DNA from 2 places in the Alkaliphilus sp. B6464 genome. Region 2 is predicted to be linked to the other one. Evidence: riboswitches for the same ligand, from Rfam matches in the RefSeq annotation. Region 2 holds a riboswitch; the other holds the start of a gene.
What was found. A riboswitch is a leader RNA that binds a small molecule or an ion and turns the genes downstream of it on or off. The one in region 2 is predicted to bind glycine.

Region 1 (7,157 bases), 1.3 Mb from region 2:
TGCATAGCTACTTCTCTAATTCCTTTTTTACCTAAAGTAGTTAGATAAATAGAAGCCATAAGAGCAACTAACCCTTGGTTAGAACAAATATTTGAAGTAGCTTTATATCTTCTAATATGTTGCTCTCTTGCCTGTAATGTAAGAACAAACGCTCTCTTACCATCTACATCCTCAGACTGACCAACTATTCTTCCAGGAATCTTTCTAACTAACTTAGATGTAGTTGCAAAGAAGCCTAAATATGGTCCACCAAAGTTTAAGCTATTTCCTAATGATTGGCCTTCTCCAACAACTATGTCTGCACCTAGTTCTCCTGGACTTTTTAATATTCCTAATGAAATAGGATCTACATAATTAATAAATAGTGCTTTATTTTCATGAGTAATTTTTTCAACCTCTGTTATATCTTCAATAATACCAAAGAAGTTCGGGTTTTGGATTATAACTCCTGCGGTGTCTTTTCCAACTACAGACTTCAATTTGTCTATATCTGTTACTCCATCTTGCATATCTACTTCGACTACTTCAATATTTCTAAATCCCATATATACTTTTAAAACATTTCTTACTTCAGGATGTACCGTTGAAGAAACAACAATGGATTTACGTCTTGTATTATCAGCTGCCATTATTGCCGCTTCAGCACACGCAGTCGCACCATCATAAATAGAAGCATTCGCTACATCCATACCTGTTAAACTGCAGATCATAGTTTGATACTCAAATATTGCTTGTAGGGTACCTTGACTAATTTCTGGTTGATATGGAGTATAAGCTGTATAAAACTCTGATCTTCCCGCTAGATGTTTAATTACGCTAGGAATATAGTGATCGTATGCCCCTGCCCCTAAGAAGCAAACTAGATCATCTGTACTTTTGTTTTTTCCGCTAAGGTCTTTCATATGGCGAACTATTTCCATTTCGGAATATGGTCCTTCTATATTAAGTTCTCTACCTAATTGAAGTCCTTTAGGTATGTCCTTAAACAGATCCTCCATGGAGTTAGCTCCAATAGCATCCAGCATTCGCTTGACATCGGTGTCTGTATTAGGTATGTACCTATGCATACTATTCCTCCTTATCGCAAAACTCTTTGTATTCTACATCATTCATTAATGTTCCAAGTTCAGATTCATCTGTTAATTCAACTGCTAAAATCCAGTTAGCAAAAGCATCTTCGTTTACAAGTTCAGGAGAATCTTCTAGAGCTTCATTAATCTCAACTACTTTTCCTGAAACTGGCAGATATGAGTCAGAAGCTGCTTTTACAGACTCAACAACACCAAAAACATCACCTTTGTCAAACTCATCCCCGACTTCTGGCATTTCAATATAAACGATTTCTCCTAATGCATGTTGTGCATAGTCTGTAACCCCAATGTAAGCCTTATTTCCTTCTACCTTTACCCACTCGTGATCATTTGAATATAAAAGTCCTTCTACAATTTTCATACCATACTCCTCCTTTAATTGTTTTTATTATTTTCTATTGTTTTTTATTTTTTAGATATTTATTTAAAGTTATTTTTTAGTATGTTTATCATAAAACTTTTTACCAACTACCTCTGCCTTTAAAATTTTCTTTCTAACTTTAATTTCTATTGGTGTACCTAAGGCTGCATACTTAGCATCAACTAAAGCAAAACCAATATTTTTCTTCAGACTTGGAGAATTATACCCAGTAGTTACAAAGCCTATAACCTTTCCATCGGCCATAACCTCGTATCCATGTCTAGGTACTCCATTTTCTTTCATTTCAAATCCCACTAGTTTTCTCTTTAACCCCTCTTGTTTTTGCTTAACAAGGGCATCCTTACCAATAAAGTCAGTTTTATTTAACTTTACAAAAAAGCCTAATCCCGCTTCTAGAGGACTAATATCCTGGGAGATTTCATTGCCATAAAGAGGTAGGGCAACTTCAAACCTCAAGGTGTCCCTTGCTCCAAGTCCCGCTGGCCTTAATCCTTTATCTTTACCAACTTCCATAAGCTTTTCCCACAAATCATTAGCATCTTTATGATCTAAGTAAATTTCAAAACCATCTTCCCCAGTATAGCCTGTTCTTGAAACAAGACAGTTAGCACCATTTATATTTACATCTCTTTTTAAATAGAAGAACTTTATTTCTGAAAGATCTGTATCAGTAAGCTCTTGCAATATTTCTTGAGCCTTTGGCCCTTGAATAGCAATTTCTGATACATCCTCAGAAATATTGATTAATTCTGCATCATATTTACCTAAATTTTGCTTCATCCACTCATAATCTTTATCAACATTGCTTGCATTAACTACTAGATAGTAATGATTATTGTTAAACTTATAGACTAAAAGGTCATCTACTACTCCTCCATCTGGGTAACACATGAAGGTATAAAGAATTTGGTTATCTTCAAGCACAGATATGTCGTTTGTAACTAGGTACTGAACAAAATCCTCTGCTTGATTCCCCTTTACTTCAATTTCCCCCATGTGAGATACATCGAATATTCCTGCTGCTGTTCTTACTGCCTCGTGTTCAGCTGTTAATCCCTCAAACTGTACTGACATTTCCCATCCTGCATAATCAACTAATTTGCCGCCATGTCTCTTGTGTGCTTCATACAAGGATGTTCTGCGCAGCTCGGTCATAAATATCTCCTCCTCTTTTATAATAATTTACCCTAAATTAAAGCTAGTACATCATTTTAATTAATAGTATGAGGAAATTCCTCCATACAAAACTATTCCCAAGTTTAAAATATATTCTCATAATTTATGCAAAAAATAAGAACATAATGGAATAGTAAGAAAATCTGCCATCATGTCCTCTGTATTTTTGCCTGAGAGTTTCTACACTAAAATGTATTTCTCCTACGGCGCCGCATATACGGGCTCTTCAGAGTTCCATCAAACAACGATCCTTCTGCCTGAAAGTTTCTGTAAAAAAATTGGCATCTTTTACATTGCTTCTTCGGCTACCCTAGTGGATATCTCTCGTTGTTATCATCTGGTACTGTATGTATGTTTTTTATATAGCGCTTTATAAGACAATAATACATCTTTTAGAATATTTTTTCAACTCTTGATATTTTTTTATCATGTCTTATTTTTTGAATACTTTAAATTGGATATAAATTTCATATGATTATAACATAAAAGATATACAATATAAAATAATACCATTTTATATGTTTACTCTAAATAATAAAATTAAAAAAAATCAAGAATAAGCACTTATGTCTATACCCTTGATTTTTATTTTAATTAACATACTTTATTAGATTTTTTCCCATATTTTTCACTAACATATTTATCAATAGCCTCAGCTACATGCTTCGAATATTTTACTGCCTCTACAACAGTTCTCGCTCCAGTAACAACATCCCCAGATGCAAAAACTCCTTCTTTAGTAGTTCTGCCATCTTCATCTACTATCGCTAATCCTCTTTCGTTTACCTCTATTCCTTTTGTTGTAGATATTATATTAGTTCTAGGTCCTTGGCTAACTGCAACTATAATAGAGTTACACTCAAATAAGCTTTCAGAACCATCTACAGCAACAAGTCTTTCTCCAGCTTCGTCAGCTACCATCTTAGTTTCAATATAAATTATACCTTCCTCTGTAATTTCAATAGGAGCCCTATACAACTCAAACTTAACTCCATCTACCTTAGCATATTCTATTTCATGATTAGTTGCAGGCATATCTTCAGTGCCTCTCCTATACATTATAGTAACCTCTTTAGAACCTTTTCTAATAGCTGTTCTAGCTACATCCATTGCAACGTTTCCACCACCAATAACGCACACCTTATTTCCTAATTTATATACATCAGGGTTTTTTAAATAGTCAATTGCAAAATGAACATGTCCTAAGCCTTCACCTTTAATATTTAGCTTTTTAGGTTGCCATACACCTGTACCGATAAATATAGCATCAAATCCGTCTCTAAACAACTCTTCAATGGTTATTCTAGAACCTACTAATACGTTAGGTCTAATTACGACACCTAGCTCTACTAATCTATTTTTAATTTTGTCTAAAATATCTTTAGGTAATCTAAACTCCGGAATTCCGTATCTAAGCATTCCACCTATCTTATCTTTAGCTTCAAATATTGTAATATTATATCCTTTTAAGGCTAGCAGTAAGGCTATAGTAATACCTGCTGGACCAGAGCCTATTATTCCAATATTACCTTTGCGTTTTTTCTCCGGTTTTAAATCTATTAAATTTAAACTATAGTCTGAAATATAGTTCTCTATATCACCTATTTTAACAGGACTTGATTTTATTCCTAATATACAACTACCCTCACACTGCCTTTCATGGGGGCATACTAAAGAGCATACTACAGATAATGGGTTGTTCTCAAATACAATTTTTCCAGCCCCATTAATGTCTCCTTCTAAAAATAAATTGATCATTTCTTTTATAGGGGTATTGATAGGACACCCTTTTTGACATCTTGGATTTTTACATTGCAAACATTTTTTTGCATTATCTATTACATGTTCTGCCACAATATCAACTCCTATAACTTTTAGATAATTCAGGCTATGTATTTCATTAATAACTATATAATAATACTCCCATACTATAATAGAAAATATTACTTAACTTTGCAATAGTAATAAGTAAATATGACCTGCTATTTTTTATAAACTCTATAAAAGCGCCTTGTAAATATATAAGCATTGATTATTCAATATGTTACATTAGTTATAAAAGTCGTAAAAATCAGTTAATAGTACTTTAGTAATTAGAGAACCTATATTTTTTATTGCAATAATAAAGACCCTTATCTAAGGGTCCTATTGTGGAATTGGTGCATCTACTGGACATACATTTGCACAAGCTCCACATTCGATACATGTTGCAGCATCTATAACATATTTGTCTGAGCCAGCTGTAATAGCATCTACTGGACATTCTGACTCACAAGCACCACAGCTAATACACTCATCAGTAATTACATAAGCCATCATAACCACCTCCTATGGTAATGTATAAACCATTCTATATAAGCTTTTCCTTTTATTATTATTACATACTATATAAATCTATATTTCATCTAATTTCTTCAATTCAGATTTTAGCTCTTCTGGAATATCTAATTCATCTTCTACTTCAACTTCTTTAACCTTAGTTACATCATGTAAAAAGTAGGATTTAATTTCTCCATTATTATCATTAGGATTATTAATTTTAACCTTCACAAACTCTAATAATACATTGGCTTCAACTACAATACCTTCTCCATCTGGAGTTAAAACTATAGAGCCCACATTCGGCAGTTTTTGTAGGATTTGTGCGTATACATCATGCTCATATTTTAAACAGCAAAATAATCTGCCACAAATACCCGAAATTTTAGCAGGATTTAAAGAAAGATTTTGATCCTTAGCCATTTTAATTGAAACTGGCTCAAAATCGCCAAGCCAAGTGGAACAACAAAGTGATCTACCGCATGGACCAATTCCTCCGAGCATTTTTGCCTCATCTCTTACACCTATTTGCCTTAGTTCTATTCTTGTTTTAAAAACAGAAGCTAAATCCTTTACTAACTCTCTAAAATCAACCCTACCATCTGCAGTAAAATAGAAGATTACTTTATTATTATCAAATGTATATTCAACATCTACTAGATTCATATCTAGGTCATGTTTTCGTATTTTTTCAGTACAAACTTCTAGAGCTTCCTTTTCTTTTATCTTATTCTCTGTATGCTGGTTTTCATCTTCTTCTGTGGCAATACGGATAACGGATTTTAAAGGGCTAACAATATCTTCTTCTAAAACCTGCTTTGGCCCAACTACAACCTGTCCAAATTCTACCCCTCTAGCAGTTTCAACAATAACAGAATCATTTTTATTTATTTCTATGTCGCTAGGATCAAAATAGTATATCTTTCCTGCCTTTTTGAATCTTACTCCTACAACCGTTACCATTTAGATAATACCTCCTGGATATTTAAAAGCATTACTTCTATATTCAAGTGGAATTGAACATTGCTTTTCAAATTATTTTTTGCTTTTTCTATTATAAAAATAATATCTCTAACTTTCCCTAAATCTATTCCTTTTACCTGAAAATCTATCTCTTCTTTTTTATCTACATTTATTACAAGATCCATACTTCCCGTTTCCTTATATACCATAAGATCCCTATACCAGCTAACCATAAGATCAAAAATCTCTTCAGTATATGGTCTTTGTTCCTCAAAAAACGAAATTTGATCTAATATGCTAAGGAGTTTTGTACCCATTAAATTGTTACATAATTTAATAACCCCTTCTCTTCTTTGATGAAAATCAGGGTTGTCTAATAGTTCGATTGCTCTACCTACAATCCCACCAGAAAAAGCCGCAAGCATCTGTGCTTTCTCCATATCAATATTTTTACTATTAATTAAATATGATCTTATATCCTCTAAACGTACAGGATTTAGCTTTATAGTTTGACATCTAGAAACAATTGTAGGCAGTAGGCTATTTCCCTTTGTAGTTAGCAGAATTAAAGTAACATAAAGAGGAGGTTCTTCTAATGTTTTTAAAAGAGCATTTTGTGCTTGTATATTCATTTTATCTGCATTACATATAATATAGGCTTTTCGTGTGCCTTCATAGGGCTTTAGTTGTATATCCTTTATAAGCTCCCGTATTTCATCGACCTTTATTGTTCCTTTACCTTCAATTACTTTAATTTCAGGATGGTTACCGCTGCTTACCTTTACACAACTACTACATTTTCCACATGGCCTGTCCTTATTACTATTGCAAACTAGAGCAGAGGCTAGTTCTAGAGCTATAGCTTTCTTGCCTAGTCCTTCTGCTCCTTCAAACAAATAGGCATGGGCCACTTGGTCATGCTCTAGAGCTCGTTTTAAGCTCTCTATAGCTTTTTCCTGCCCAACAATACCTTTAAAGGCCATTCTCTGTCCCTACTTTCTACTACAGTTTTAAATGTTTTTCTATATCTACAACAAATATTGTTGCCCCTCCAACCTTAACCTCTATAGGATATGGAATAAAAACTCCTGCAGCTCCAGATATTGGAGTCGGTGCAGTAACCATCTGATTTCTTGTTTCGCAATTATTTTTAATAATTTCAATAACCCGATCTACTTTATCATCTTCTACACCGATTAACAGTGTTGTATTTCCAGCCTTTAAAA
Region 2 (7,157 bases):
GCGGTAGTTACAATCATCATCACTAACATGTATTTTTTTACGAGTAAAATATCTTTTTTCACAAGGCTAATTAACATTTGCTTTTACCTCCCTCAATATATCCCAACATAATGTCCTCTATACTCGGTCTTTCAACTAAAATATCGCTCATACTCTTTTGGACTAAATCTAATTGTTTCGTGATCCCTGTAAATCCAAAACTAGATTCTTGAATATTTAAAAATAGTTTGCGTGTTTCTTCATTCAGATACTTTTTATCGCCCTTTATCAATCGGTGATTGTCTATCAATGTATCCTTTTCTTCATCAAATAAAATCTTGCCGTTGTCAATCAATATTAGCATATCAGCAATTTTATCCAAATCAGAAGTAATATGTGTGGAGAAGAAAACACTTTTTCCGCCTTGATTCATGTAATCGGTGAGAATTTCCATTAGCTGACTTCTAATTAGTGGGTCGAGTCCACTGGTTGGTTCGTCCATGATTAATAGGTCTGCGTTATGTGATAAAGCGAGCGCCAAAGCAAACTTCATACGCATACCCTTTGATAATGCAGAAATTTTTTGATGAGGATTTAGATTAAAGCGCTCCATATAGGCTTTATAATCCTGTTCGCTCCAAGTTGAGTAGGCAGGAGCAATAATACTTTTCATTTCAGACATGGATAACTCATCATAGAAGCCACCATCATCCAAAACAATGCCGATACGATTTTTAAGTTCTTTCTCATTTGTCTGCATATCTTTTCCAAAAAAATTTATTGTACCGCTCTCCTTGGATATAAGGTTAAGTATTGCTCTTAGTGTTGTGGTTTTACCTGCTCCATTAACGCCTATAAAACCGGTAATACAATCTTCTTGTAGTGAAAAGCTGACATCTGACAAAGTGAAATCTTTATAGATTTTTTTTAGTCCTGTCACTTCTAATATAGTATTCATTGGTTATCCTCCTCATACAAAATATCCATCATTAAATTCAATTCCTCTTTCGGAATTTTTAACGTTTTTGCAGTTTGAATAAGGTCTTGCATCTTTTGTTCTACAATACGCCGTTTGGAATCTCTAAGCAATTCCAAGTTACCCGCTGAAATAAAAGTACCAATCCCTACCTGGCTTGTTATGAAGCCTTCCTGCTCCAACTCATCATAAACACGGCGAATCGTCAGCACACTCACGTTTAAGTCTGTAGCAAAGTTCCTAATTGATGGGAGCTGATCGCCCTCTAATATTTCGCCTTTAAAAATAGAATCCTTTATTTGTTCTTTTATTTGTTGATATAACGGCTTATCAGATACATTTGAAATTAATATTTTCATTGTATTAATCACCTCTTATAATCAGTGTGCATGTATATGATACACACTATACACTCAATATACATTGATGTCAAGAAAAAAGTGCCACTGATTTTTCATTAGCACTCAATAGGTTATATAAATAATTTTTAACTCACAGTATTTTACTGATGTACAATATTTTATTAACTTTATCAATTTGTTATACAATAATAAATACTATTTCAATAGGTAAAGAAGTCTACTACATATGTCTGCTCTAACTTTGTATGTCATAGGCCAACTAATAAATTAGATCAGCTTATTAAGCTTATTGATACAGAGTATAGTTTTTCGCTGGCTAATACTACATAGACAATTAAAATTTATTACAATTGAGCCTTGATTTTGTGTTATAATTCAGTGGTATACTTTTAACATATGATAGTTAGGGGGAGAAAAATTGCTACATGTAGTATTATTAGAACCAGAAATTCCACAAAATACAGGAAATATTGCTAGAACCTGTGCTGCAACAGGAAGTGTACTTCACTTAATAGGTCCATTAGGGTTTTCTATAGATGAAAAGCATGTAAAGCGTGCGGGACTTGACTATTGGGAAATATTAGACTTAAGGTATTATAATAGCTATGAAGAATTTTTAGAGAAGAACTCTAATGCTAAAATATACTATGCAACAACTAAAGCAGAAAAATCCCATAGTGATATGGAATACCCAAAGGAAGATTGTTATATAATGTTTGGCAAAGAAACTGCTGGTATTCCAAAAGATATATTAAATAACAACAAGGAAACCTGCATAAGAATTCCTATGGTAGATTTAGAAAGAGCAAGGTCATTAAATTTATCTAATTCTGTTTCTATTGTGGTATATGAAGTGTTACGACAATATAATTATCCGAATATGAGATAGGGTAGCTATGGCTACTCTATTTTTATTCTATATAAGAAAGTTAGAACTATAAGTATTTTAAGTAGGTGAAATTTCTAGTTAGATTTTAGAATTTAAGTGCAACATGTGTATGTTAGATAGTGTAGTGTCGCTTTTGCTTTTAACATAGAAAATATTGTAAATCGATTAAATAAAGTATAGAATGGAATTAAATAAACAGTCAATTAATAATTAATTAATAGATAAGTTAAGTAGAATAATGGAGGAGATAAAATGAGTAAGATTCAAATTATTACAGATAGTATGATTGATGTCCCTAAAGATATTGTAGAAAAACATAATATTATAGTAATGCCTTTAACTATTATTTTTGGTGATAAAGAATATAGGGATGGCGTTGACTTAACAAACGCACAATTTTATGAAAAACTTTCACAATCAGAAGAACTGCCAAAAACTTCTCAAATAAGTCCAAATACTTTTATGCAGATATTTGAAAAAGTCTTAGGCGAGGGCAAAGAAGTTCTATGTATAAATGGCTCTTCAAGGGCAAGTGGTACACATCAATCAGCAATAATAGCCAAAAACTCATTGGAAAGTGATAAAATTCAGGTTTTTGATACTATGGGGTTATCCTTTGGTGGTGGAATGTTTGTATATGAGGCTGCAGAGATGGCGAAAGATGGAAAGAGCTTAAAGGAGATAATGGATAGGCTAAATGAAATAAAATTAAAGGTAGACCATATTTTTACTGTAGATACGTTAGAGTACTTAAAAAAAGGCGGCCGTTTGAATCCAATGAAAGCTACAATAGCTACTATGTTAAATATTAAGCCAATTTTAACAGTTGCAGAAGGATTAGTTGAGCCTTTGGATAAAGTAAGAGGAAGTAAAAAGGTAGTAGGTAAAATGATAGAACTTGCAAAGCAGCGCGGAAACAACTTTGAGAATAAAGTAGTTGGTATTTCTCATGCAATCTGTCCAGAAGCTATAGCTGTACTAAAAGAACAAGTACTCAATGAGCTTAATCCAAAAGAAGTGATTGTTACTGAAATAGGCTGTACAATAGGAACTCATGCTGGGCCAGGTACATTAGCTATTTTTTACATTGTTGAGTAGTTAAAATATAAGTACATAAAATTAGATTTAATTGGATCTGGTTTTTAAATAATAATGGTGTTTAGTTAAATGCATTTTGGATATAAGAAAAATAGATTAACCTATGTGTTATTATTAAAGTTAGCGAAAAGTTGTAAAATGCTGAAAAGTCAAAATGAATTATTAAGAAATTTTAATTTGTTATAAATTTGACAATTCCAACATTCTTATGTAATGCCAATAAAACATGGGTAAAAATTTAATAAAAGTAGTTGCTACTGCCTATTATATATATTATAATGTGATTGAAGATAGATATTTAGAAAAATTTAGCATACTAATAATTTAATATTGTAACTGGAAGAAAAATGCGGGAGAGATTTAACATTTTAAATGTTAAACGCCGAAGGAAGAAGCTAAAAGGTTCGCCATTTTTTAGTGAATATCTCAGGCAAAAGGACCGTATTTGGACGGTACTCTGAAAAGCGTAATTTAGCACCGATGGGGCAATTTCTGCAGTTTAAGAAAGAAACTCTCAGGTTAATGAACAGAGCAACTATGACAACAAGGCGTTGTATTAGTTGCTCTGTTTTTGTATAATTAAGTAATTTTATGGGAATAACTCAAAGAGTAAATTTACGGAGGTAAAGTTGGGTGAAGGCAATAATTATTACAAATAATACGGAAGTTAGACAAAAATATAACAACGATTATAATATAGAATTTGTTGATGGAAATTACTTAGACGTTTTATTCCTAGCAAGGAATAAAATACACGAAGGACACAGACTGTTAACTCACCCTTTGTCAGGTAGTGTTAAACCTAACGAAACGCCTTACAAAAGTCTGGCCATATCCTGTGAAAAAGAAGATTTACATATTGATTCCTTAATGATTATAGAAGATAGCATTAGTACCGCTCAAAAATTTATTAGAATAAGTACTCCTAAGAAGTGGGATAATGAGATATTAAAAGATTTTATGGAAATTGATCGCACACTATTGGATAGTGCAATTGAAAGTATGAGGCAATTTAATTAGAATTCTAGCCAATATTTTAGCCTCAAATTCCATTAATTTAAAGTGTTATTTTTAATTAAGCATAAAAACTAATAAAATATGAAATTAAAGGAGTGAAACATATGGAAAACATTTATGATGTAATTATAATAGGTGGAGGACCTGCTGGATTATCAGCTGGACTTTATGCAGCTAGAGGTAAAATGTCAACATTAATTTTGGAAAAAGAAAAAGCAGGTGGGCAAATTGTAAGTACAGAAGAAGTTGCAAACTACCCAGGATCTATGCAAAATGCTACAGGACCAATATTAATAGATAGGATGGTAGAGCAATGTAACGAGTTTGGAGCAAAGTTTGAAAAAGATACAATAAAAGAAATAAAAGTAGATGAGTCAATAAAGGTTTTAGTAGGAGAAAAAGCAACTTATAAAGCTAAATCTATAATTATAGCCTCAGGAGCTAACCCAAGGCCAATAGGTGCGCCAGGAGAAAGAGAATTAACTGGTAAAGGTGTATCCTACTGTGCTACTTGTGATGCAGATTTTTTTACAGACCTAGAGGTGTTTGTTATTGGTGGAGGGGACTCTGCCGTTGAAGAAGCTATTTTCTTAACTAAATTTGCTAGAAAAGTAACTATAGTACATAGAAGAGATGAGCTTAGAGCTGCTAAGTCTATTCAAGATAAAGCTTTCAACAATTCTAAAATTGACTTTATATGGGACAGTACTGTAACGGAAATTAAAGGCGATGGAATAGTTGAGAGTGTAGTATTTAAAAATTTAAAAACTGGTGAAACTACAGAGTATACAGCTAACGAAGATGATGGAACTTTTGGTATATTTGTATTTGTTGGTTATATTCCTGCAACCGAAATATTTAAAGGTATTGTAAATGTGGATGAAGCTGGATATATAATAACTGATGATAATATGAAAACGAATGTTCCAGGTGTGTTTGCAGCAGGAGATTGTAGGGTAAAATCATTAAGACAGGTTATTACAGCAGCTGCTGATGGAGCTATTGCAGCAATTCAAGCTGAAAAATATATAGAAAATGAACTAGAATAGCAAGTTTAATACAACTTTAAGGAGGTGAAGGAAAATGATATCTGTTGATAAAGACACTTTTGAAAGTGAAGTACTTCAGGCTGAAGGGTATGTATTAGTAGATTATTGGAGCGATGGCTGTGAGCCGTGTAAAGCATTAATGCCTGATATTATGGAGTTAAAAGAGCAATATGGTGATAAAATTAAATTCACTAAACTAAACACTACTCAGGCAAGAAGGCTAGCCATTAAGGAAAAGGTATTAGGTTTACCTACTATTGCTATCTATAACAATGGTGCAAAGGTAGATGAATTAACTAAGGATGATGCAACAAGAACAAATATTGAATCAATGATTAAAAAATACTTATAACTAAACTGGCCTATAATGGGAACGAATTGAAAGTATTCAATTATAGGCCCTTAGAAATAAAGGGAGGTGAAGCTTGTGCGCTTAGAATTAGGAAAAATTTTCATTAATGATGTAAAGTTCGGGGATACTACTAAAGTAGAAAACGGCGTACTTTATGTCAATAAGGATGAAATGCTTAAAGAAATTGGTGGAGATGAACATATTAAAAGCATCGACATCGAATTCGCTCATCCAGGAGAAGAGGTTAGAATTACTCCAGTTAAGGACGTTATTGAACCTAGAGTTAAGGTTGAAGGTCCTGGAGGGATTTTTCCAGGGGTAATAAGTAAGGTTGATACTGTAGGTAGTGGCCGCACACATGCTTTAAAAAATGTGGCAGTAGTAACAGCAGGTAAAATCGTTGGTTTTCAAGAAGGTATCATCGATATGACTGGTCCTGGGGCAGAGTATACACCATTTTCCCAACTACACAACATAGTTGTTGTTGCAGAACCAGTTGATGGCTTAAAGCAATATGATCATGAGGCTGCTGTAAGAATGATAGGTTTTAAAGCCGCTATGTATTTAGGTGAAGCTGCGAGAAATGTAGAGCCTGATGAAGTAAAGGTTTATGAAACAGAACCTATCTTTGAATCAGCTAATAAGTATCCTGAATTACCAAAGGTAGGATATGTTTATATGCTTCAAACTCAAGGTTTACTTCATGATACATATGTATATGGAGTAGATGCTAAGAAAATAGTACCTACCATTCTTTATCCAACAGAAATAATGGATGGTGCTATTGTAAGTGGTAACTGCGTTTCTGCTTGCGATAAAAATCCAACTTATGTCCATTTAAACAATGGAATTATAGAAGACCTATATGAAAAGCATGGTAAAGAAATAAACTTTGTTGGAGTAATTATTACAAACGAAAATGTTTACCTTGCAGATAAAGAGAGATCTTCAAATTGGACTGCTAAATTAGCTAAGTTCTTAGGGTTAGATGGTGTTATTGTATCTCAAGAAGGTTTTGGTAACCCTGATACAGACCTTATTATGAACTGTAAAAAGATTGAAAATGAAGGCATTAAAACAGTTATTGTTACTGACGAATATGCTGGTAGAGATGGCGCTTCCCAATCTTTAGCGGATGCAGATCCGAAAGCTAATGCTGTTGTAACTAATGGTAATGCTAATGAGGTTATTGTGCTACCTCCAATGAAAAAGATTATAGGAACAACAGATTACATTGATAAAATTGCAGGAGGTTTCTCTGGTAGTTTAAGAGAAGATGGAAGCATCGAAGTAGAAATACAAGCAATAACAGGTGCTACTAACGAAACAGGATTTGTTAAATTATCATCTAAAGGTTTCTAGTAACTAATTATATGATATTGATAATTTAAAAATTCGAAAAATTTAAAAATCAAATAATAATTATAGAGAGGAT

Region 1: linked by a shared signal. The riboswitch ahead of gcvT (glycine cleavage system aminomethyltransferase GcvT) and the one ahead of HYG84_RS16740 (GrdX family protein) in region 2 are both predicted to bind glycine.

The regions. Positions count from the first base shown of each region.
Region 1 covers NZ_CP058557.1:1,206,601-1,213,757, reverse strand. The annotation lists gene gcvPA (aminomethyl-transferring glycine dehydrogenase subunit GcvPA) at 1-1,067, opposite strand, end outside; gene gcvH (glycine cleavage system protein GcvH) at 1,069-1,452, opposite strand; gene gcvT (glycine cleavage system aminomethyltransferase GcvT) at 1,522-2,628, opposite strand; glycine riboswitch at 2,806-2,881, opposite strand; glycine riboswitch at 2,885-2,986, opposite strand; gene HYG84_RS05835 (NAD(P)-dependent oxidoreductase) at 3,244-4,503, opposite strand; gene HYG84_RS05830 (DUF362 domain-containing protein) at 4,795-4,965, opposite strand; gene HYG84_RS05825 (PSP1 domain-containing protein) at 5,044-5,931, opposite strand; gene holB (DNA polymerase III subunit delta') at 5,925-6,914, opposite strand; gene HYG84_RS05815 (cyclic-di-AMP receptor) at 6,934-7,157, opposite strand, start outside.
Region 2 covers NZ_CP058557.1:3,289,398-3,296,554, reverse strand. The annotation lists gene HYG84_RS16765 (ABC-2 transporter permease) at 1-77, opposite strand, end outside; gene HYG84_RS16760 (ABC transporter ATP-binding protein) at 71-937, opposite strand; gene HYG84_RS16755 (GntR family transcriptional regulator) at 934-1,314, opposite strand; gene trmL (tRNA (uridine(34)/cytosine(34)/5-carboxymethylaminomethyluridine(34)-2'-O)-methyltransferase TrmL) at 1,736-2,206, shown strand; gene HYG84_RS16745 (DegV family protein) at 2,459-3,304, shown strand; glycine riboswitch at 3,645-3,756, shown strand; glycine riboswitch at 3,758-3,838, shown strand; gene HYG84_RS16740 (GrdX family protein) at 3,938-4,324, shown strand; gene trxB (thioredoxin-disulfide reductase) at 4,426-5,370, shown strand; gene trxA (thioredoxin TrxA) at 5,405-5,722, shown strand; gene HYG84_RS16725 (glycine/sarcosine/betaine reductase component B subunit) at 5,798-7,084, shown strand.